One region of the Thalassospira sp. ABD4_177 genome, then DNA from elsewhere that is predicted to be linked to it. Evidence: predicted binding sites of a transcription regulator. Region 1 holds the regulator's gene; each other region holds the start of a gene.

Region 1 (11,284 bases):
TGGCAAAGTCATCACCCGGTGCGATATCGCCCTTGATGTTGAATTTGCGATAGGCGTTTTTCATGAAGCCCTCAGCCCCAGCGACAATCATGCCGCCGACCATATTGGTGCCTTGGGTGTGGGAGTTATCGTATACCTCGATCCGTTCGGGCGTGCTTTCGAGATCAAGCTTGTCGGCCAGATCTTCAAGCAGCTTGCGCTGGGTAGCACTTTCGGCCAGTCGGCGCCCCAGGGCATCCTTGGCATTGGTTAGGGCATGTTCGACCAGCTTGCGCTTGCCGCCGCGCTTGGGCACAAGCAATTCGATCTTGCGATTGTTATTTACGCCAAGTGCTGTTTCGACCAGTTCCTGGCCTTCGATCTCGTGCGAGAGAAAGACCTGCTTGGGGGCAGGTTTGTCGGCATAGAACTGTCCGACAAAGGCCGAGAGGATTTCCGGGATTTCGGCCGACTGTTCATGGCGCGGGAAGTAGGACCGGTTGCCATAGTTCGAGCCCGAGCGGAAGAAGAACACCTGCACGCAGCTTTGGCCGCCTTCCTGATGGAGCGCAATCACATCGGCCTCTTCGACACCTTCGAGGTTGATGTCCTGATGCGAGCGGATCTGGCTGAGCGCACGGATACGGTCGCGATACATCGCGGCCTGTTCGAACTCCATCTTTTCCGACGCATCCATCATGTCTGCTTCAAGCTGCTTGAGGATTTTCTGGCTGCGCCCGGTCAGGAAGTCCCGGCAAATATCAACAAGCCCGTCATACTCGGACTTGGAAATCCGATCGACACAGGGGGCAGCACAGCGTTTGATTTGATACAGCAGGCACGGGCGCGAACGGTTGGCAAACACACCATCGGTGCACGAACGCAGCAAAAAGGCACGTTGTAGATGGTTAATCGTATTGTTGACCGCCCAGGCCGAGGCAAAGGGACCAAAGCAACTGCCATCCTTGGCGCGTGCGCCACGATGTTTGACGATGCGCGGATAGTCGTGATCCTCGGTGATCAGGATATAGGGAAAGCTTTTATCATCACGCAGCAGGATGTTGTAGCGCGGTTTGAGCTTCTTGATCAGGTTGGATTCAAGAAGAAGGGCTTCGGCCTCTGTATGGGTGGTGATGATTTCCATCCGCACCGTCTGGGCCACCATGCGGGCAATGCGGATCGGCAACTGCATGATGCGGGTATAGGACACCACGCGTTTTTTAAGGTTCTTGGCCTTGCCGACATAGAGCACACGATCCTTGTCATCGATCATGCGATAGACGCCAGGCGACCCCGGCATGGTTTTCAGCGCATGCTTGATCGCCTCGACACCCCTTGCCGCCCCGCCTTCGGTTTTGTCACCATCAAGGGACAAACCGATTTCCCGTTTCGGGGCATCATCCCCGGTCGGGTTTTCGGGGGAAACTGGTGGCTTCATCAAGGCACTCCGCGATCACGTAAATATGGCGCTGTTCAACAGGGCAGCAACGGACTCTAAAATACATCCAAAGTTGTGACGATCGTCACTGGCAAACACGCTTTGGAACATAGCGGAAAAGATTAACATCGCAACTGCATCTCGGGGAATCGCCATGCCAAAAAAGATGTCCACCAAGTCTGTGGATAACTATGTGGGTAATAGGGGGGTGACTTCCTGCACCCCTTGAGAGTCTTAACGTTCTGTGAAGTGCCCATTTATTGAGCAAAACAGTTAAGTTGTTGATTTACTTCAATAAAAATACTGTCAACATGAAATCATTCGGTAATACAGTCGTAAAAATCGAATATTTTCCTTTGATTCACATTCGCCAGATGCTTGTGAATAAGCACAATCGCGATTCGGCCTAGAGGAATCATAGAGTCCCTTCGATTGCCGGCTCGGAAAAGTAAATTTTTTCGGGATCGTTTGCTGTAATCAGCGCGCGTTATTGTGGCGTTCGATTTCAACACCAACTGCCGTGACGTCTTCAAAAACGTCGAGCTTTTCAACTCTGACGATCACCTTGCGAACGCGCGGATCGGCAAGGCACATATCGGCGAGTTTTTCCCCAAGGGTTTCCACAAGATTGGTGTGACCGTCCTGGCAAATGCGACGGGTGCCGACAACCAGATCTTCGTAGCTGAGCACGGTGGTGATGTCGTCATTCTGAACACCGTCGCCTTCGAGCACTTCGAGATCAAGATTGATCCGAACGCGTTGCGGGGCTTCCTTTTCGTGTTCATACACCCCGATCGAGGTGTGAATGATCATGTCACGCACAAAGACACGGCGCAGGCTGCCCGCCAAGTCGGCAAAGGGCAGTGTCGTAATTTTGGCATCCTTTTTAAGGCCTGCGGTCATATTCCGGTCTTCCTTGTGCTGCTTTCTTGCGCGGTTCCAGCATCACCACGCACGTCCGGCCCGATGTTTGGCAGTGATTTATCCCATCACGACCGGGCATCATTCGTTGGGGGCATCGTCTTCGCCACTGGGCGCCCAATCAAGGTGCTGCCCGCCGTCAAGGGCTAACATTTGCCCGGTGATGGCCGGCGCGGCAAGGAAAAATCGAACCGCGTCGCAAATCTCTTGCGGGTTTGTCCCTATTTTCAGGGGTGTTTTCGCGCATTGCGCGTCGAAATCTTCCTGTGTTTGTCGGCTACTAGGCAGTGCCGGCCCCGGACCGATGGCATTGACCCGAATTTTTGGCGCCAATGCCAAGGAAAGTGTCTGGGTCAGGGTCCAAAGCCCGGCTTTTGACAATGTATAGGTCATGAAATGCGGGGTCAGATTCCAAACGCGCTGATCAATCAGGTTAATGATTGCCCCCTTGCAATCGTCTGGCAGGTGTTTGGCGAACTCTTGCGACAGGACAAAGGGCGCACGCAGATTGGTTTCCATATGCAGATCCCAGCTTTCGCGGGTCGCAGTCTTCACATCATCATATTCAAAGGTCGAGGCGTTATTGATCAGAACCCCGATCGGGCCAAGCTGGTCTTTGGCATCGGCCAGCAGACGATGGGCGTCTTCTTCGTTGGTCAGATCGGCGGAAACAACACAAGCGCGCCGGCCAAGATCGCGCACCTCGCCTGCCAGGGCTTCGGCGTCGCTGCGCGAATTATTGCAATGAAGGGCGATGTCATAGCCATCACGCGCAAGATCAAGGGTGACCGCCCGGCCGATGCGTTTTGCAGCACCAGTAATCAAAACCGACTTTGGAGACTGAGCTGTCATCGCTGCCTCGATCCTTGTCATGTGGTCCCGGTCTTATAACGGCTTCGCCGGAACCTGATTGAACTGATTAAAGCATATTGCGTCTAATCTGCTCCATTGTGTTTGTTTTTGGCGTGTCGTTTGGCAAGGCACAGCGTGCAGAGCGATGCGGTGCATCGGTCAAACGGTGTAACGCCGCGAAACGCCGCCAAAAACAAACCCTTCGGGCCGGGAGAACCTTCCGCCCCGCAGCGTCAAGCTCCTTGCACGTAGCCCCGCTACGTACTGCGGTCCTTTCCTCGCCGGACAGAAGGTTCTCTCCGGCAAAATGGGGCAGATTAGACGCAATATGCTTTATGCTACGACAAGTTGGAAGACATAGACCAGATAAGCAATCACGAATGCCACACCGGTGATGCGCGAAATCTTGCGCAGGGCATAGGCAACGCCCAGCAAACCCACCGTTACAGCCAGCATGATCCAGATATCGGAATTCATGATCTGCTCTGGCACCGGGATCGGCGCGATCAGTGAAACACCACCAATGATCACCAGCAGGTTCAAAAGGTTTGAGCCAAATACGTTGCCCAGCGCAACATCGGAATGCCCGCGGAAAGCAGCAACCACCGATGCAGCCAGTTCGGGCAAGGAGGTGCCGAACGCCACAAGGGTGAGGCCAATGACCGCCTCGGAGACGCCAAATTGACGGGCCACCGTTACCCCGCCTTCAACCAGCCAGTCCGCACCAAGCATCAGACCGACAATGCCGATCACGGTCGCAATGATCGGCTTGGTCCAGCCTTTGGGCTTTTCACCGATTTCATCGACTTCTTCTTCATGCAGGTGGCTGGCTTCGCTGGGTGAATTTTTGTCATGCTTGTAGGTGAAGTACCAGATCGCGGCCAACACACAGAGCATGATCGCCCCAGCCCAGCGTTCGATCACACCAAACATGCACAAACCAATGAACAGCAAAGTGCCAAGCAACATGGTGCCCCCGTCGCGCACAACCGTCACACGCGACGCCGCGACAGGTTTGAGCAATGCGACCGCCCCGAGAATAAGCAGGATATTGGCAATGTTGGAGCCAACAACGTTGCCCATGGCGATATCGGCCGTGCCCTTAAGGGACGCATTCAGCGAAACGACAAATTCCGGCGCCGATGTCCCGGCGGCGACAATTGTCAGACCGACAATGACTTTGGAAACGCCGAGCAAAAGTGCGAGACCAACCGCCCCCCTTACGATGAATTCACCACCTGCTGTCAGTAAAACAAGACCTGCGATGATCTGAAGATAGGGGATAAGTTGTTCCAAAATGTCTGCTCGTTTGAAAAGCGATTAAACCGGCCTTTTGTCAGGCCCGCGGAAGATGGCATTTGGCAAGCCGAATGGCAAGTCATCAGGATGTGACATTGTGCGCACGCAAACGTTTAAGCACATCACGGCGCGCCAGAACCGGATGCTGCGACAGGGGTGTGAATTTTTCACATGCGTCAAATTTACCCACGACTGGCAGGGTTATTTTCGTTATCCTGTTAATCTCGTTATTTTCAGATATTTAACCGCCTGCCGGATCGATTTTCGCCATGCATCACAGCGTTCTGTTCGAGCTGTTCCTTATTCTGACTGCCGCGATCATTGCGGTTCCGATTGCGCACAAGCTTCGTGCGAATTCGATTATCGGATTTCTGATTGGTGGTTTCTTTATCGGACCGTTCGGCTTTGGCCTGATTTCCGAACGCGAAGACATTTCAACTGTTGCCGAACTTGGCGTTGTCTTCCTGCTGTTCATGATCGGGTTGGAGCTTTCGCGTGATCGCCTGCGGGTTATTGGCGGACGCTTTGCCGGGCTTGGTGTTTTGCAGATTGTGGTGTCGATGGCAGCCCTTTTGGGGCTTCTGGTGGCGATGGAGTATGCGCTGCCCACGGCGCTTGTCATTGCCGGTGCGCTTGCGCTTTCATCGACTGCGATCATCCTAAAACAGCTTTCTGACGACCGGCAGCTCAATACCCGGTTTGGCCGTGCCGCCCTTGCCATCCTGTTGCTACAAGACGTGGCGGTTGGCCCGTTCCTGATCATGGTGCAGGCGGCAGGCAATGCCGGAACGGAAACCAGCCCGTGGATGAGCATACTGCTTGGTTTCGGGTCGGTTGCGTTGCTGTTGCTGGTTGGGCGTTATGTCTTGCCGCGACTGTTTCGCTATATCGCGTCGCTTAAAAACCCGGAACTGTTTGCCATTGGCACATTGTTTGTCGTGCTGGCGGCCAGCACCCTTACCGAAGTTTCCGGTCTTTCGATGGCGCTGGGGGCCTTCATTGCAGGCGTGATGCTGGCCGAAACCGAATTCCGCCATCAGATCGAAGCCGATATCTCGCCGTTCCGTGGGGTGTTCCTGTCGCTGTTCTTCATGTCGGTGGGCATGTCGGTCAATGCCGACGTGGTTTATAACCAGTTCGGCACCATCGTCATGTGGCTTGTCTTGTTGCTCGCCATCAAGACGGCGGTTCTGTTCGGACTGGCGCGTGCCATGCGGTTTGAAACCGGTCTCGCGATCCGGGTCGCGATGAGCCTCGCGGCGGGTGGTGAATTTGCCTTTGTGATGTTTGCCCTGGCGGCCCAGAACGGGGCGGTGCCGCTTGATATTGCGGCGATGCTGATCCCGGTGGTGGCGATTTCCATGGCCCTGACCCCGACCCTGATCAGCCTTGGTCACAAGATCGAGGAAAAGCTCCATCCCAAGGAAGAAGACCAGCTTGGCAAGATCGCCGAAGAGTCCGAGGGCATTCAGCAGCATGTTCTGGTGATCGGCAGCGGGCGCGTTGGCCGGGTTCTGGCGCGGTTGCTTAAAACCCGGAACATCCCGTTCCTGGTGCTTGATAGTGACGCCCAGCAGGTTTCGCGTGGCCGGGCCGAAGGCCTACCAGTTTACTTTGCCGACGGGTCAAGACCGGAAACCTTCCGGGCGGCACATACCGACGAAGCAAAAATTGCGGTTGTTGCCATGGGGAACCCGCATGCGACGGAGAAGACGGTTGCGCTGTTGCGCCAGCATTATCCGCATCTGAAGATTTTTGCCCGTGCGCAGGACATCACCCATATCGGGCCGCTGTCACGCCATGGCGCGGATGCCGCCATCCCGGAGGTACTTGAAACCGGCTTGCGGTTATCGGATCACGTTCTGGCCGCCTGCGAGGTGCCGCAGGAAGATATCGATGCCGAAATCGCCAAATTCCGCCGGGCCGATATGCTGTTGATGAACGAACTGGCGCCGCGCACACAGCGAAAACAGAGAAGTTCCGAGGAAACCGACAAACCGGCCGAGGACACCCCGTAAAGCCATTCCGGATTTAAAACAAAAACCCCCGCTGCGCATCGCAACGGGGGTTTTTCATTGGATCGCGTGTCAAAACGGCTTAGGCCGCGGTTTCGGAATCCAGCGCATAACCGGCCGCACGGACGGTGCGGATGATATCGCGGGTGCCTTTGACGTCATTGAGTGCCTTGCGCAGGCGACGGATATGAACGTCAACAGTGCGGGTTTCGACATAGATGTTCGGGCCCCAGACCGCATTCAGCAACTGTTCGCGCGAGAAAACCCGTCCCGGATGTTCAAGGAAATAGCGCAGCAGACGGAATTCCGTCGGGCCAAGATGGATCGCCTTGCCATTGCGGCTGACACGGTGAGCGGCGAGATCCATTTCGATGTCGGAATAGATCAACTGCCCCTGTGGTTGCGCCGGACCGGACCGACGCAGAAGCGCCCGGATACGGGCCAGCAGCTCGCCAATGGCAAACGGTTTGGTGACATAGTCATCCGCGCCGGTATCAAGGCCGCGAATACGGTCGCCTTCTTCGCCGCGTGCGGTGACCATGATCACCGGAAGATCCCGGCTTTCGGGCTTGCGGCGGATCTGGCGGCAGACCTCGATCCCCGACATGACGGGCAACATCCAGTCGAGCAAAACCAGATCGACATGGGTTTCTGCCATGATTTTCAACGCTTCGTCACCGTCTCCGGCTTCGACGACCTGCATCCCCTCGCGTTCGAGGTTGTAGCGCAACATGGTTACGATTGCAGCTTCGTCCTCGACGATAAGAACCGTTGGGTCCATCTTCCTATGCTCCAGTGTCACTCATTCGGTTCGACAACAGCGAAGTTCGCTGCGTCGTTTTTTGGCCGGTCAACACCCGGCAGGTCCTCGCCCTTGATCCGGTAATAGATCGTTTCGGCGATGTTGGTGGCGTGGTCGCCAATACGTTCGATGTTCTTGGCAATGAACAACAGATGGGTCGACGCGGTGATGTTGCGCGGATCTTCCATCATGTAGGTCAGCAATTCGCGGAACAGCGAATTGTACATATCGTCCACTTCCTGATCGCGTTCCCAGACACGGTGGGCCTTGTCGGCATCGCCTTCGATATAGGCGTCCAGGACATCCTTGATGATTTCCTGGGCCAGCTTGGCCATGTTCGGGATCGCCTGAACCGGGCGGATCGGCGGGATCTGGTTCAGGACCTGGGCGCGTTTGGCGATGTTTTTGGCCAAATCACCAATGCGTTCGAGATCGTTCGACAGCTTGAGCGCGGTCACGACCTGACGCAGGTCATCTGCCATCGGCTGACGGAGCGCCAGCAGACGAACGGCAAAGTCCTGGACTTCCTGTTCGAGAACGTCGATGCGCTGATCGGACAGGATGACTTTTTCGGCCAGCTCGGAATCGCGTTTGACGATCGAGCGGATCGACGAAATAAGCTGGCTTTCGGCAAGCCCGCCCATTTGCGAGATGATGTTGTTCAGACGGGTCAGTTCCTCGTCGAACGAACTTACGATATGGGTATGATCTTCAGCCATTTATGCGTACTCCTGGCTCACTTAACCGAAGCGGCCGGTAATGTAACCCTTGGTGCGTTCGTCCTTCGGGTTGGTAAAGATTTGATCGGTTTCGCCGACTTCGACCAGCTTGCCCAGGTGGAAGAACGCGGTGCGCTGTGACACACGGGCAGCCTGCTGCATGGAGTGGGTCACGATCACGATCGTGTAGTTCGAGCGCAGCTCGTCAATCAGTTCCTCGACCTTGGCGGTCGCGATCGGATCAAGCGCCGAGCACGGCTCATCCATCAGGATGACTTCCGGGCTGACGGCAACCGCACGGGCGATGCACAGGCGCTGCTGCTGACCACCGGAAAGACCGGTTGCCGGCGACTGCAGGCGATCTTTGACTTCCTTGAGAAGGCCGGCACGTTCAAGCGAGGTCATGACGATTTCGTCAAGCTCGTCACGCGAATTGACCAGACCATGAATGCGCGGGCCATAGGCCACGTTGTCATAGATCGATTTCGGGAACGGGTTCGGTTTCTGGAACACCATGCCGATGCGCGCGCGCAGCTGAACCACGTCGATGCGCTTGTCATAAATGTCGCGGCCATCAAGGGTGACTTCGCCTTTGATGGTGACACCGTCGATGGTGTCATTCATGCGGTTCAGGCAGCGCAGGAAGGTGGATTTACCACAGCCCGACGGGCCAATCAGCGAGGTAACCTGCTTTTCGGCAATATCAAGGTTGACCTCATAGAGAGCCTGATTATCGCTATAGAAAAGATCAAGGTTACGCGCGGTCATTTTCGGTTTTTCGACCGACGGCTCTGCCGTCATTGCGCTCTGGGATACAGCAGCCATTTTACCACTTCCGTTCAAATTTTTTGCGCAGATACACAGCCAGTCCATTCATCAGGACAAGGAATGCCAGCAACACCATAATCGCTGCCGAGGTTTTCTCGACAAAGGCACGTTCCGGGCTGTCCGCCCACAGATAGATCTGGACCGGCAGAACCGTTGCCGGGTCAAGTGCCCCGCCCGGGATATCAACAATAAAGGCGACCATCCCGATCATCAGAAGCGGTGCGGTTTCACCCAGTGCCTGGGCCATGCCAATGATCGTGCCGGTCAGAATGCCCGGCATTGCCAGCGGCAAAACATGATGGGTCACGGTCTGAACCGGGGATGCGCCCAAGCCAAGGGCGGCCTGGCGGATCGACGGCGGCACCGCCTTGATCGCAGCCCGCGAGGCAATAATGATCGTCGGAAGCGTCATCAGGGCCAGCGTCAAACCACCAACAACCGGCGCCGAACGCGGCAGATGCATGACATTAAGGTACACCTCAAGACCGAGCAGACCAAAGACGATGGACGGGACAGCGGCCAGGTTGTTGATGTTGACTTCAACAATCTGGGTGAAGCGGTTCTTCGGTGCGAACTCTTCCAGGTAAACCGCAGCAAGAACCCCAATCGGGAAGGACAATGCCAGGGTGACAAGCAGGGTATAGAACGAGCCAACAGCCGCCCCCCAGATGCCAGCCAGTTCCGGCTCGCGGGAGTCACCACTGGTGAAGAAGCGGGTGTGGAACTGTTTTTCCACCGCACCGGCTTCGACCAGTTCGTTATACCAGCCGACTTCCTGATCGTTGAGGCGACGGTCGCCTTCATCGACGGTCGGATCGATATAGCCCTTGTTGAGCATATCGAAATCATCACCCGAGATCAGCCAGATGGTGCGCGTCTGCCCGATCAGGCTCGGATTTTCGAGAACCCGTTCACGCAGATCATAAGAGGCACCACCCGAAACGATGCCATACAGGTTGCGTTTCTCGCTGCGAGACGTCACGTCCGGGAAGCGTTCGCGCAGGGACTGTTTGATCAGACCGTCAAAGTTTGCCCGCCCGATCACGTCCGGATCGCCGGTCCCGTCCGGGTCGATCACGGCCGGGTCGAAGGTGACTTCGAGCTGGACATAGGTCTGGTAAAAGGCGCTGTAGCCTTTCGAGCCGATCGAGAATGCCAGAACGAACAGGGCCAGAAGCGCGATACCGATCGCAGCAAGGCCATACATTTTAAAGCGGCGTTCAGCAGCGTAGCGTTTTTTGATGTTGCGGGCGATTTTCGGGCTGTCCCAGTCAACCGGCTTGCGCAGATTGTCAGAGATCACCTTGGCCGCAGCTCTGTCTTCCATAAGAGATGCCATATCAGTCATATTTCTCGCGATACTTCTGAACAACCTTAAGGGCAAATACGTTCAAGCCCAAGGTGACAAGGAAAAGAACCAGCCCCAACGCAAAGGCCGAGAGGGTTTTGGCACTGTCAAACTCCTGGTCACCGACCAGAAGGGTCACGATCTGCACGGTTACGGTTGTTACAGCCTGAAGCGGGTTTGCCGTCATGTTCGCCGCAAGACCGGCCGCCATCACAACAATCATGGTTTCACCAATCGCACGCGACACCGCGAGCAGAACTGCGCCGACAATCCCGGGCAAAGCCGCCGGGAAGATCACGTTACGAATGGTTTCGGATTTGGTTGCGCCCAGCCCATAAGAGCCATCGCGCAAGGATTTCGGCACCTGCGACATCACGTCATCAGACAGCGAGGAGACGAACGGAATGATCATGACACCCATGACGAGGCCCGCTGCCAACGCACTTTCCGAGCTGACATCAAGACCAAGCAGCGCGCCATTGTCGCGCAGGAAGGGTGCAACGGTCAGGGCTGCGAAGAAGCCGTACACAACGGTCGGCACACCGGCCAGAATTTCAAGTGCAGGTTTGGCCACCGCACGGAATTTCGGGGAGGCATATTCGCCCATATAGATCGCCGAGAACAGGCCGATCGGCACGGCAACACACATCGCGATCAGGGTGATCAGCAAAGTACCGACAAAGAGCGGGATCGCCCCAAAGGCGCCTTCGGATGCAACCTGGTCGGCGCGGATCGCGGTTTGCGGGCTCCATTCCAGACCAAAGATAAATTCGAGCGGATTGACCTTGGTGAAGAAATGCAGCGCTTCGAACAGAAGCGAGAAAACGATACCAACCGTTGAGAGGATGGCAATCGCCGAGCAGGCAATCATCATCCAGCGCGCGATGCGTTCAATATTGTTACGCGCGCGCATTTCCTTTTCGATCTTGCGATACGACATCGCAAGACCCAGGGTCGCCGCCGAAAGGACCAGAACAACAAGTGCCGCATTGGCGATCGTCTGCAGGTTGCCAAGCCGACGACCGGCGTCGACGATTTCCGGCGAAACAGACAAATGCTGGCCATTGCCCGCAGCAATCAGTG
Region 2 (6,992 bases), on a different contig from region 1:
CATTCGGGCATCGGCAACCGGCTGACCTTATCAAGCGTGCCCAGAACTTCGAACTCGCCATAATCAAACCGCATCCCGTGCGCGACACCGTTTTCGGCGAAATCCACAGCCATCTCGGTCGACGGCCCGTTTTCAGCAGCACCCAGCGGATAGAAGGCCAGGTTCATGCGGTGAAACGCACTGCTTGCAATACCATCGGGATCATCAGCCGCATTATCGGCGTCCTTGCGATCTGAAATCACCACCGCGACCCGGTTGGTCGGCGCATCGCCGCTGCCATCAAACACCAGATCGTTGGCAAACCGCTCCCCGTCTTGTGCTCGTTTAAGCAACATCAGCGAATGCTGGGTCGGGAACAGGGTATCTGCGGCCAATTCTTCTTCGACTTCGACCGGCACTTCATAGGTCACCTTGACCATGTCATCGTCGCGGATGGCCTTGCCGACGATCTCATCGACCTTGGTGCCATCAAGATAATCGCGCATGCGAAAACGGTACTCGTTGCTGGCGAAATTTTCCCACTGTGTCATGGAATAGGCCGAATTGATCGGCGTGCCTTCCGACCCTTGCAGGATCATGATCTGCTGCATTTCGGTGACCCAGCCATCGCACATTCTCTCAAAGCGATAACCAAGCACACCGGACGCATCCACGATCGAACTCCCCGCCTCGGCGCGGGTCATCTTGAAGTGATATTCCGCAATATGCGGCACGATGGCGTCTTCAATGACCGCCACATTCCCTGCCTGCGCGGCACAGCCACCAAGACCAAGGCCCAAACAAAAGATCAGCGTTCCTTTCAGGGAACGCTGACGTTGCTTCATTTCTGAAAAAATCCCAGACAACATCACTCTCCGGTGGCGGTAACTCCGACAATCCAGGGATTCTCAATCCCCTTTTTGGCAGCAAGAAGGCGCAGATCACGTGCATGCTCTGCCGAAAGCGGACCGACCGCAACACGCAGGTAAGGCGTGCCCTTTACATCGGCATTCAAAAGACGCGGCTGGTATTCCGCATAGATGCCAAGCGCCTTTTGTGCGCGGGCTTCATCGGCAAAGCTTGCCAATACCACATAATCACCGGGCAGCGGCGCGGCAAGATCATCGCCCGCAAGCGCCTCGCCATCCACGGCCGGCTCAATCGATTTCACAATCGCATCGACCCCGTCTTCCATCGTGGTCGGGTCAGCCAGGGCGGCAGTCACAGTTTCCTTTGGTGCCTCAACTTCCGGCAGGCGCTTGTCTTCGACATAACCGGCAACAGCCGCGTCCGCTTCGACCTGCGGGTCAATCGGCCCCAGATCACCAAGCGCGACCGGAACGTCTTCAGCTTCGATCTGATCACGTGCAGAAGCCACCTCGACCGCCTCAACAGGCTCAGAAGAAACTTCAGCGGCAGCTACCACGTCATCAGATGTGTCTTTTTCAGGCAATGGCGGCAGGTTGGTCGTGACAATCGCGTTGGAGCGCATGGCGGTTGTGCTGGGTTCCGACCAATCTTCTGCCGGGGCATTCACCGCATAGATTTCCGGGCGGGCCGCACGGATTTCCTGTTTGATTTCGGGTTCGCCCATCACCGCAAGGGCTGCGGCTTCTTCTGCCAGGATGGTTTCTTCATCCTGGCAGATATCCTGTTCCAAAAGCGGGCGATGCAGCGCGCAATCCTGTTTGGCAACAAACGATACCGCATGGTCGGTCGTGCTTTTGCCAGTCGACACATAGCTGATCAAATCACCGGCCAGCTTGGCAACGGTCAGTTCAATCGGACCACCACATGCGCTAAGCGCCAGCGGCGCTGCCACAACTAGAATTTTTCTCAACAGGCCATCCCCCGAAGGATCAAATGTTCTTTTCCCCCGCCACACTGGCCCATAGCCCGTTAATATTAGGTAACGATCAGCAATCAAATACACGCAAAAGAAAACGGCCCGGAACATGTCCGGGCCGTTTGATCGATCACTGTTTCGGGCAACCCCGCAAAACAGATCAGTCTTTTTTCGCCTTCGGTGGCATCCGAACACGCAGATGCAGTTCCTTGAGCTGCTTGTCTTCGACTTCTGCCGGGGCATTCATCATCAGATCCTGTGCCTGCTGGTTCAGCGGGAAGGCAATGACTTCGCGAATGTTCGGCTCGTCAGCCAGCAGCATGACGATACGGTCAACACCCGGGGCTGAACCACCATGCGGCGGGGCGCCGAATTTGAACGCGTTCAGCATGCCGCCAAACTGCTCTTCGACAACGTCCTTGCCATAACCAGCAATTTCAAACGCACGATACATGATGTCCGGGCGGTGGTTACGAATGGCACCCGACGACAGCTCGATACCGTTACAAACGATGTCATACTGCCACGCCTTGATATCAAGCGGGTCCATGCTTTCCAGCGCTTCAAGACCACCTTGCGGCATCGAGAACGGGTTGTGGCTGAATTCGATCTTGCCGTCGTCATCTTCCTCATACATCGGGAAATCAACGATCCAGCAGAACTTGAACATGCCTTCTTCGCGCAGCTCCAGCTCGTCACAAACCTTGTCACGGACCTTACCGGCAAACTTGGCAGCCGCCAGTTCCTTGTCACAGGCAAAGAACACCGCATCGCCATTGGCAACACCGGTGATTTCCTTGATCTGTGCGATACGATCGGCATCAAGGTTCTTGGCAATCGGGCCTTTTGCTTCGCCGTCTTCACCGTAAACGATGTAACCAAGACCCGCCGCACCTTCATCGCGTGCCCAGGAATTCAGCTTGTCAAAGAAGCTGCGCGGGCGCGAAGCTGCACCGGTTGCCGGGATCGCACGAACCACCGAACCTTTTTCGATGTTGGATGCAAAGATGCCAAAGCTCGACCCACGGAACGGCTCGGTCACGTCCGAGATGATCAGCGGGTTACGCAAGTCCGGCTTGTCGGATCCGTATTTCGCCATCGACTCATCGAACGGAATGCGCGGGAACGGATACGGGGTCACATCGCGACCACCGCCGAACTCGACAAAGATGTCATGCAGGACCGGCTCGATTGCCGCAAACACGTCTTCCTGGGTGGCAAAGGCCATCTCGAAGTCGAGCTGATAAAACTCACCCGGCGAACGGTCGGCACGGGCGTCTTCATCGCGGAAGCACGGTGCGATCTGGAAATATTTGTCAAAGCCCGAAACCATCAGCAGCTGCTTGAACTGCTGCGGTGCCTGCGGCAGGGCATAGAACTGACCCGGATGCATACGCGACGGCACCAGGAAGTCACGCGCCCCTTCCGGCGAGCTCGCCGTCAGGATCGGCGTCTGGATTTCCAGGAAGCCCTGTGCGGTCATTTTCTGGCGCATGGCCGAAATGACTTTGGAACGCAGAACGATGTTCGAATGCACGCTTTCACGACGCAGGTCGAGATAACGGTGACGCAGGCGAACCTCTTCACCATATTCGACATCGCCAAAGACCGGCATCGGCAGAACTTCGGCCGACGACTGAACTTCGATGTTCGATGCGTAAACTTCGATCTCGCCGGTCGGCAAGTTCGGGTTGATGGTCTCGGCCGTACGTTTGACAACCTTGCCATCGACCGTGATCACGCTTTCGGCGCGCGCTTTGTCAAGCGTCTCGAACAGCGGGCTCGAAATGTCGATCACGACCTGGGTGATGCCGTAATGGTCGCGCAGATCAACGAACAGAAGGTTGCCGTGGTCACGTTTACGGTGAATCCAGCCAGACAGGCGAACTTCCGCGTCGGCGTCAGTCGCGCGCAGCGCATTACAATTGTGTGAGCGAAAAGGATGCATTGTCATTCCAGGTTGCTTTATTTCTTGGGCCGCAAATTTGGCCGCAAAGGTGCATGCCAGACCCGCGCTGTCAAACAAAAAACGCACCACAGCATGCCCGTCACAGGCCGATCAAAGTGCGACCCCCGGCGTTTATGCGTGATGTTTCCCTGCCCAACGGGCGCGGCATCTCAAAATTTCAGCGGTATAAAACGCGCACAGGCCGTCTTCGTCAAGTGCCAGTAATGCAGATCAGTCACCGCAGATCAGCAAATCATTGGGTGATTGGTTCCGGGCCGATCTTGATCGCCTGCAGGTCCTTGACCTTTATGAAATCGATCAGGCGGCCGGTTCCGGGTGCAATTTCACCCCAATGACCGACATCGAATTCGAAATGCGCCAGACCACAGGTCGGATATTTGCGCGCCATGACGTCCAAGGCCTTTGCATTCCCGCCGCCATAAAGTGACTGGGCGAACACCTCAATACCGGGATTGTGGCCGACCACCATCACGTGCTTGGCGTCTTCATGGGTGTGATGCAGGTTTTCAAGCAAGACCCGCTCGCTCGCCATATAAAGGTCTTCGTTATAGATCACATCCGCATCGGTGGCGAAATCGCGTCCCAAAAGGCCAAGGGTCTGCACCGCGCGCGCTGCTGTTGAACACCAGATCAGATCAGGAACCAGTTCATGCTGGCGCAAATAGCGCCCCATGAAAGGGGCTGCCTTTTCGCCGCGGCGGTTCAGTTCGCGGTCATGGTCGGCGCGACCCGGGTCCGCCCAGCTTGATTTGGCATGCCGAAGCAATAACAGCGTTTTCATGTCTTCGTCTGTTTGGCAGTCGCGAATAATGATCAAACGGTGTTCTTGCATGCCATATCGCGGGCCGGGATGCCATCAGAAAAACTGACATATAAATTTAAGAAAATTGCACCCACCCAAGCAGTTATCCTATACTCCATTTGCAACCGGGAACTGTCGCATAAATTCAAAGACGGTCCCTCAATCCGCAGGAGGCATAGCGTGACACACGCCGCTGCAGTTCAATCAAGTGCGATCACCATTGATTCGGAAAGCCGCTTTATAAACCGCGAATTATCGTGGCTGGCATTCAACAATCGCGTTCTTGAAGAAGCCCAGAACAAGGGCCACCCGCTGCTTGAAAGACTTCGCTTCCTGTCGATTTCGGCCAGCAACCTTGATGAATTTTACATGGTGCGCGTCGCGGGCCTCGTCGGGCAGCTACGCGCTGGCATGACCAAGGTCAGCCAGGATGGCATGAGCCCGTCCGAACAGCTGCGCGCCATTACCTTTGATGCCAACCAGCTGATGCAGGATCAGCAACGGGTCTGGCGTCAACTCAGCAGCGAGATGGAAAAACAGGGCATCTCGGTCATTGATAAGACCGACCTGACCCAGACGGACCGCAAATGGCTTGATGGCTATTTCATGCGCGAAATCTTCCCGACCCTGACCCCGCTTGCCATCGATCCGTCGCACCCCTTCCCGTTCATCCCGAACCTTGGCTTTGCCATCGTCATGCAGCTGTTTGATCCGGCGGACGGGCACAATATGCGCGGGCTGATCCCGGTTCCGCAAAAAATCGGCCGCTTCCTGCGTCTGCCGGGCCGGACCGAACGTTATTTACCGGTCGAACAGGCGATCCTGCTGTATCTCGGCAAGCTGTTCCCGGGGTTCGATATGATCGAACACGGTTTCTTCCGCGTCATTCGTGACTCGGATGTGGAAATCGAAGAAGAAGCCGAAGATCTGGTGCGCGTTTTCAAAACCGCCCTGAAACGTCGTCGTCGCGGCAGCATTATCCGCCTTAAAGTCAATGCGGCGATGCCCGAAGACATGCTTGATTTCGTCATTGATGAACTTGATGTCGCGCTTGAAGAAGTCGTCAAGGTTGATGGTCTTCTTGGCGTGGTTGATGTCAAACAGCTGATCGATTCCGATCTGCATCATGACCTGCTGTTTTCGCCTTATGCCGCGCGCTACCCGGAACGCGTGCGTGACTTTGGCGGCGATTGCTTTGCGGCGATCAGCAAAAAGGACCTGGTCGTCCATCACCCGTTCGAAGATTTCGACGTCGTGGTCCAGTTCCTGCTCCAGGCCGCGCGCGACCCGGATGTGGTCACCATCAAACAGACGCTCTATCGCACCTCGGAAAACAGCCCGATCGTCAAGGCACTGATTGCCGCGGCCGAGGCCGGAAAATCCGTCACAGCCATGGTCGAACTCAAGGCCCGCTTTGACGAAGAAGCCAACCTGCGCTGGGCAGCCGACCTGGAACGTGCCGGTTGCCAGGTGGTTTATGGCTTTCTCGACTGGAAAACACACGCCAAGATCTCCCTGGTGGTCCGCCGTGAAACCCACGGCCTTAGAACCTATACCCACTTCGGGACCGGCAACTATCACCCGATCACGGCGAAGTTCTATACCGATATCTCGTTCTTCTCGTGCGATCCGGCATTGGGGCGTGATGCGGCCAATATCTTTAACTTCATGACGGGTTACGCCACGCCGCGCTCGCTTGAAAAAATCGCCATCGCGCCGCATACCCTGCGCCCGACGCTTCTTACCCACATCGATCAGGAAATCGAGAACTGCAAGGCTGGCAAGCCGTCTGGCATCTGGGCCAAGATGAACAGTCTGGTCGATCCGGTGGTGATTGATGCGCTTTATCGCGCCAGCCAGGCCGGTGTGCACATTGAACTGGTCGTGCGGGGTATTTGTTGCCTGCGTCCGGGTGTGCCGGGGCTTTCGGAAAACATTCGTGTCAAATCGATTGTCGGTCGCTTCCTGGAACATTCGCGCATTGTGGTCTTTGCCAATGGCGCAAAGCTGCCGTCGCGCAAGGCCAAGGCGTTTATTTCCTCGGCTGACTGGATGCCCCGTAATCTTAACCGCCGTGTCGAAACGCTGGTGCCGGTTGAAAATCCGACCTGTCAGCAACAGATTGTTGAACAGATCATGATCGCCAACCTCAAGGATAACGCACAGGCATGGCATCTGCAGGCCGACGGTTCGTATGAACGCTGCGAGGCAGATGAAAAAGCATTCTCGTCGCACAAATATTTCATGACCAACCCGTCGCTTTCGGGCCGCGGAAGTGCGCTGGATCAAGCCGACCCGAATGTTCCCGTGCTAGAGCTTGATGACTAAGGCTTAACGCCGAAAGCTTGACGAAAGACGACCAACAGGTGCCAACACCCTATGCTGACTGACCAACG
Region 3 (6,992 bases), on a different contig from region 1:
TTTTCGGGTTGGCGGAAACCATCAAGTTCGCGCACCAGCATCGCTGCAAGATCCCCCAAAGGCGAAACTGGCTCGGTCGGAACAAGGGCCAGGAAACGCCCGATTGATTTCAGCATCAAAGGCCCACAGACCACCGGCGCGGTTGTTTTGCAAAGACTGGCAACAGCCGCTTCAAGCGCATCGCGACCTTGACCGTCCGGCAGGGCGAAGGGCGGCTTAAGCGTACCGTGAAAACCATAGCGGGTTGGTGATGTCGTTGCCGCCACGATGCCAGCTTCGCTTAAGCCCATGACTGCCGGCCGCGCCAAACTGTCTCCGCTTTCCGGATCACGCCCCAGCCAGGCATTGCCGAACTGCCCCAACCCGCTTTGCGGTTCTGGCGCGTAATAGATGCCATAACGTTGGTAGTTTTCGGTCATGAATGAACTCTGGAAATAATAGCAGGTCGGAAACAAGAAACGCCGGAGTAACCAGACTAACCTCCTGCGCGGATCTTATCACGGAGAAAGTCTGATCGCTCAGAGCGTATCGTATTTCAAGCAGAAATCACGCACCGGAAGCGTACGGAAATCCTGCAATCTTTCGCGCAGCATTTCGTGCGACCAGTCCCACCAGCGAATGCGTAACAGGGCCTCAACAATATCCGCTTCAAACCGCGGACGCAGTGGACTTGCCGGAATACCGGTTACAATCGTGTAGGGCGCGATATCCTTGGTCACCACCGCCCCCGATCCAACGACGGAGCCGATGCCAATCGTCACCCCACCTTGCACAATCGCCCCGTGGCCGATCCAGACATCATGTTCAAGACGCACGCGCTTTTCACGGCGCCAGTCAAAGAAGGCCGGATCATCTTCGCCCAGTTCATAGGCGCTGGAACGATATTGAAAATGATGCATAGAGGCCCGGTCCATCGGATGCTGACCCGGGTTGATGCGTGTATGGGCAGCGATATTTACGAACTTGCCGATATCGGAATAGATGATTTCGCTGTCATTCACGACATAGGAATAATCATCCATCCGGGTTTCGCGCATGGAGGTGCGTGCACCCACTTCGGTCCAGACCCCCATGTCGCAATCGACAACAATCGCGCTGTCGTCAATCGTGGGCCGCTCCGACAATGCCTTCATTGCCGGTTTGGCCTGCGTAATCTTGAAGCCCATGGATCAGGTCACCAGTTTGCGCAGACGCTGCGACACCATATCAAGCAGGCTGACAGAAATGATGATGATGATCATGACGGCGGCCGTTTCAGCGTAATAGAAACCGCGGATATATTCCCAAAGCACCATGCCGATACCGCCCGCACCAACAATGCCCAGCACCGTTGCCGAACGCACGTTCGATTCAAAGCGATAGAGCGAATAGGAAATCCACAGCGGCAGGACCTGCGGGATCACGCCAAAGATAACCTCCTGAAGGGCATTGGCCCCCGTGGCCCGAATGCCTTCGACCGGCTCGGGATCGATTGCCTCGACCGCCTCGGAAAACAGTTTAGCCAGAACACCCGTTGTGTGAATCCAAAGGGCCAAAACACCGGCAAACGGACCAAGCCCGACCGCGACCACGAACAGCATGGCGAAGACCATTTCGTTGATTGCGCGGAAGGAATCCATCAGGCGACGCACGGGTTGGTACACCCAAATCGGCACGATGTTTTCGGAAGAAAGAATACCAAACGGGATCGAGCAAACGATGGAAAGCGCTGTCCCCCAGATCGCGATCTGGATGGTGATCCACATTTCTTCGACATACATCTTCCACATCAGGAAGTCGGGCGGGAAGAAGCCCTCCGCAAAGTCGACCATATTGCCGCTGTTTTCAAACAGCGCCATCGGGCGCATATCCGCCCCTTCCCACGACCAAGCCAGAAGACCCAGAATGAACGCCCAAAGCAGGAAGCTTGAAGCAGACCGCTTAAGATCGCGCGGCGGGAGGTCAATTGCGACAGATGATGTCGAAGAAATGCTGCTGTTCATCGTTTAAATCCCGGAAGTAAAAGCAAACGGGGAGCGCACCGATCAGTGCACTCCCCGTCGAAAGTCCGATTACTGGTAAGCAACCAGAATGTCGAGCTCAGCAAGCTTCTTGTCGATTTCAGCAACACGCTCAGCTTTCTCTTCATCAGAAAGCTCTTCGGTGTTCTGGATTTTCAGCTTGTCTTTGAAAAGGGCAAGCTGACGGATCGGGTAAAGCTGCGCGTTTGAGCTTTCCATGAATTTACCCATACCATCCTGAATACCGGCCAGCACTTTTTCCGCAGCAACGGTATCGCCCATGCGGCCGTAACCAAGGAAGAAGGCCTTGATCTCGGATTTCAGTTCACGCGACATGTCTTTGCGATACACCATCGGGTCAGACGGGATCAGCGGCGAGGTCCAGATGACTTTGACCTTATCAGTGATTTCCGGCTTGTTCATGTTCGTACGTGCAAGCTGCTCGGAGTTGTTGGCAGCAGCATCAACCTGTGCATTGGCAGTCGCCATCAGGTTGGTTTCGTGGTTCGCATTACGGACGGTTTTGAAGCAATCTTTCGGATCAGCACCGTTCTGTGCAAACACATAGTAGGACGGAACCAAGAAACCGGAGGTCGAGTTCGGATCACCGATACCGAAGTTCAGCGAACCATCACATTTCAGAAGGTCTTCAAGCGAGTTCAGCTTTTCGTTATCTGCCTGGGTGATGATGTGGGAATAGTAACCGTTCGAACCATCAGATTTGGAGGTCTGAACGAAGACTTCGCCACCGGCGCGGTCAACGGCTTCCATTGCGGACTTGTTACCGAACCAGCCCACATGAACCTTGCCAAAACGCATGCCTTCGATGATGCCTGCATAATCGGGGGCGAAGAATGCCTCGATTTCCATACCGAGTGCTTCTTCCATGTCATCAATCATCGGCTGCCACTGGGCTTTGAGGTTCGAGCTCGACTCAGTCGAGATGAAACCGAACACCAGCTTTTCTGGATCCTGTTCGAGCGGCTTGTACTCAACATCGGCTTTGGCAACAAAAGAAGCCAGCATCGTGGCTGCAAATGCTGCGGATGCAATTGTCTTAACGTTCATAAGAAGTCCCCTGTCAAAATAGATTTGGACGTGTTTCGAGAAGATAAGGCAGTCATGACAACTGGCCCGGCTAGCTTGTTGCGACAGCCAGGTCCTTTTCTGCAACGTGTGACACAGCAGGTTCAGCAACCTCCATCGCGCCATCTGCAAAAAGTTCGGAAGAATGTTCGCCGTACAATTCCTGCAGGAATTGCGGCGTCAGTTCGCTTGAAGGTCCGTCAAAAACGACTTCACCATCGCGCATGGCGATGGTGCGTTTGCAGTAGTCCTTGGCGTAATCAACCTGATGAAGCGATACGATCACGGTGACATTGTCTTCGCGGTTCACACGATCAAGCGTGTTCATCACCTTGCGCGAAGATGCCGGATCAAGCGATGCAATCGGCTCGTCCGCCAGAATAAGCCGCGCCCCTTGGGTGATGGTGCGGGCAATCGCTGCGCGCTGCTGCTGACCACCCGAAAGATTACGTGCCTTTTTGGAGGCATGCGCATCAATACCGACACGCGAAAGGGCACCCATGGCCCGCATCTTTTCGGCCTTGGTAAACAGGCCAAGCGATCCGCGCCATGCCGGAACACGACCAAGAAGCCCCATCAACACGTTGGTCAGAACCGAAAGACGGCTGACCAAGTTGAATTGCTGGAAAACAACACCGATATCGGAGCGCACCTTGCGTGCACCGCGTGAAATCTTGCCATTTTCCTGAATGGTTTCGCCAAACACAGCGATCTTGCCGCCGTCGCGATCTCCGCGCAGCAAACCGGCAATATGACGGATCAAAGTGGACTTGCCTGACCCCGATGCGCCGATCAGGGCGACCATCTCGCCTTCGCGCACCTGCAGCTTGACGTCGCTAAGCGCGCGCTTGTCACGGGTAAAGCTTTTGTTCAGTCCAGAGATATCTACAACCAGCATCAAAGAGTCGCCTGAAAGTGTTTCGCTGGACCAAGAAGCTACGCACAAACCGCGACTCTACGGTGACACTGATGTTACAGTTCGATGATTACGGCGGGGATATCACCCCGACAACAATCAAACTTGTCTATACATCAAGTATTCATAGAAATATTCATAAATGAACCAGAGAATAAATTTGTAACATGTTTGACTTTTATCGACCTATTTTTGTGATGAATGTCATTTTTTGAAATCAGCACACAGTAACAGACCGGATAACCAAACCTGAAAGGTCGATTTTTTCAACAATCCGGACGGATTTTATTTTATCTGGTTGATAACGTCGAGCACGTCGTCTTCGATATCAAGCCCATCCGTTTTGGCTGCTGCACGCGCCTGCTTGCCGCGACGCCCCGGCAGGCGAACGCCTTCTTCGGCGGCGATCTCGTTGGCGATATAGGCAAGATGATCCATCACATCGACACCACCAGTTGCCTTGGGATCAATCGCAATGATCAGCTGGCCAAGTGCAGGCGGTGCACCTTTGTCATCGAAAAGCGACGAAGACTGATGGCCAAATTGCGCACCGGTCAGACCAGCGGCCAGAAGCTCAACCATCATTGCAAGGGCTGCGCCCTTTACCCCACCGGCGGGGATCATCGTGCCATCAAGCGCCTTCCGAGCATCGGTGGTCGGGTTCCCATCCACATCAAGTGCCCAGTCATCAGGAATTTCCGCACCCTTTTGCTTAGCCGCCATGATCTTGCCGCGCGCGACTCTTGAAAGGGCAAGATCAATAATGATCGGATCACCGGCATCCCCGACCGGCACCCCAAAGGCAATCGGATTTGTCCCGAACATCGGACGCCGCCCACCCCACGCGGCCATGGCTGCCGGGGCATTGGCAAACATCATTGCCGCCAGACCCTGCTCTGCCAGACGCTCAACGGTCAGGCCCATGACCCCGGCATGATGTGATCTGTGGATCGATGCAATCGCAATTCCCTGACTGCGCGCCATATCGGGCAAGTGATCCATCATCAGATCAAGCGCCGGATAGGCAAAGCCATGCTGCGCATCAATCCGCAAAACGCCGGGTACGGGCTTTTCAAAAACCGGATGGGTCGTGCCATCGACTTTGCCGACCTTCGCCTGAGCCGAATAGGCCGGCACCCGACGAAAACCGTGTCCGCCTTGTCCGGATGCTTCTGCCGCCACCAGTGCCTTTGCGACCGAAGTGGCGTTTTCCGCGGTTACGTTGCAACGCATCAGGGTATCACGCACAAGCGTGTGGGCATCTTCGAGCGAAATCTTCATCGGGGCGGACCTTAGATTTTGGATAGCGGAAATAATGGCGCAGGGATCATGCGCCTGTGGGCCTTACAGCATAGTCGCAAGCCATCCCCCTGCGCAAAGGCGTTTTCGTCCAAACACCGTAACAGTATGAGGCAAAGGTCCTTGAAAATATGATACTATTGCCCGCAACCATCGGCATCAAAGCCGCACATGACCGGGTAAGCGACACAGGAATTCAGACATGCATCGTGTAAAACACAGGATCATCTCCCCGTTGGCCGGCATCGCCTTGATGTCGCTTGCGGCCTGTAACGTGACATCAAATGGTGGCATGACAACTTACTGGTCGTCTGTCACCGGTCAGCAATGGCAATTGGTAACTGTAAAAGACCCAAGCGGCCCCATATCGCCAACAACGCCGGTCGTGGCGACAGCGACATTTTCAGATGACGGCATGGTATCGGGCAATGTCGGGTGCAATCAGTATTCCGGGGGCTACACGCAAGCCGGATCGTCACTTGGCATCGCGCAACTGGCCATGACGCGCAAAATGTGTATCGCAGAAGAAGCCATGAAGATCGAGAATGCGCTAAGCGGCGCATTTGTTCTTGTTGACAGCTGGGATGTGATGGATGGCCACCTTGTTCTCATGGATACGGACGGGAATGCAGTGATCGAATTTGCGCCCGGTACTCCGTAAACACCCCCGACACTTCACAACGTCTGGCACAACAAAAAGGGGCACCAAATGATGCCCCTTTCGTTTGACGGTGTATCGCAGCGAACAAATCGCTGCGATACATATATGTCGATGTCTTAGTCTTTGCCGTCGGTCGCTTCGGAGTTCGCGCCAACCGCCTTGGGTTCGGATCGCAGCCCCTGAATGATCGAGTAGCAGGCAAACAACAGCACAATCGCAAACGGGAAGCCCGTCGAGACGGCCATTGCCTGCAGTGCCCCGAGGCCACCGCCAAGCAACAGTGCAATTGCGACCAGACCTTCGAAGGTGCACCAGAACACACGCTGCGGAACCGGTGCATCGACTTTGCCGCCTGCGGTGATGGTATCAATCACAAGCGAACCGGAGTCCGACGAAGTCACGAAGAACACGATCACAAGGACAATCCCGATAAAGGATGTGATCGCCTGCATCGGAAGCTGATCAAGCATGGTGAACAGCTTGATCGGCAGACCTGCTTCGGCAATTGCCGAAACGCCTTCGGTCACCATGTGAACGGCGGTACCGCCAAAAGCAGTCATCCACAGAACACAAACCAGCGACGGAATGATCAGAACGCAGGTGATGAATTCACGGACCGTACGGCCGCGCGACACACGTGCGATGAACATACCAACAAACGGTGACCAGGAAATCCACCACGCCCAATAGAAGGACGTCCATCCTTGGCTGAAGTTGGCATCTTCACGACCGATCGGGTTCGAAAGCGCCGGCAGATACTCTGCATAGGACAGCAGGCTTGAGAAGAAACCGGTAATGATTTCCATCGTCGGGCCAACCGCCACAACAAACACCAGCAGAAGGGCCGCCAGGATCATGTTGATTTCCGACAGGCGTTTCACCCCGGCATCCAGACCCGCCAGAACCGAAATCAGCGCCACACCGGTAATCCCGATGATCAGGAAGACCTTCGAGGTATCGGAAACCGAAATGCCAAACAGGTAATCAAGACCGGCATTGGCCTGTTCCGCGCCGAAACCAAGCGAGGTTG

The links. Region 1 encodes PhoB, which activates phosphate uptake and scavenging genes when phosphate is short. Its sites were predicted from a motif close to TNTCATAAAACTGTCA; they were not measured.
Region 2: a site for PhoB is predicted at 4,661-4,676, ahead of ACXAF0_RS13675 (RNA degradosome polyphosphate kinase). Genes of this name have one in related genera too.
Region 3: a site for PhoB is predicted at 4,059-4,074, ahead of phnC (phosphonate ABC transporter ATP-binding protein). Genes of this name have one in related genera too.

The regions. Positions count from the first base shown of each region.
Region 1 covers NZ_JBSWWO010000003.1:37,806-49,089, reverse strand. The annotation lists gene uvrC (excinuclease ABC subunit UvrC) at 1-1,417, opposite strand, end outside; gene folB (dihydroneopterin aldolase) at 1,895-2,320, opposite strand; gene ACXAF0_RS16180 (SDR family oxidoreductase) at 2,420-3,190, opposite strand; gene ACXAF0_RS16175 (calcium/sodium antiporter) at 3,524-4,486, opposite strand; gene ACXAF0_RS16170 (cation:proton antiporter domain-containing protein) at 4,759-6,507, shown strand; gene phoB (phosphate regulon transcriptional regulator PhoB) at 6,587-7,285, opposite strand; gene phoU (phosphate signaling complex protein PhoU) at 7,303-8,025, opposite strand; gene pstB (phosphate ABC transporter ATP-binding protein PstB) at 8,047-8,850, opposite strand; gene pstA (phosphate ABC transporter permease PstA) at 8,852-10,201, opposite strand; gene pstC (phosphate ABC transporter permease subunit PstC) at 10,194-11,284, opposite strand, start outside.
Region 2 covers NZ_JBSWWO010000002.1:202,662-209,653, forward strand. The annotation lists gene ACXAF0_RS13655 (EipB family protein) at 1-824, opposite strand, end outside; gene ACXAF0_RS13660 (SPOR domain-containing protein) at 848-1,819, opposite strand; gene aspS (aspartate--tRNA ligase) at 1,986-3,773, opposite strand; gene ACXAF0_RS13670 (SixA phosphatase family protein) at 4,027-4,575, opposite strand; gene ACXAF0_RS13675 (RNA degradosome polyphosphate kinase) at 4,777-6,924, shown strand; gene ppx (exopolyphosphatase) at 6,976-6,992, shown strand, end outside.
Region 3 covers NZ_JBSWWO010000001.1:864,111-871,102, reverse strand. The annotation lists gene ACXAF0_RS04000 (DUF1045 domain-containing protein) at 1-419, opposite strand, end outside; gene ACXAF0_RS03995 (LbetaH domain-containing protein) at 519-1,166, opposite strand; gene phnE (phosphonate ABC transporter, permease protein PhnE) at 1,170-1,982, opposite strand; gene phnD (phosphonate ABC transporter substrate-binding protein) at 2,052-3,068, opposite strand; gene phnC (phosphonate ABC transporter ATP-binding protein) at 3,139-3,984, opposite strand; gene ACXAF0_RS03975 (Ldh family oxidoreductase) at 4,288-5,283, opposite strand; gene ACXAF0_RS03970 (META domain-containing protein) at 5,504-5,962, shown strand; gene ACXAF0_RS03965 (BCCT family transporter) at 6,079-6,992, opposite strand, start outside.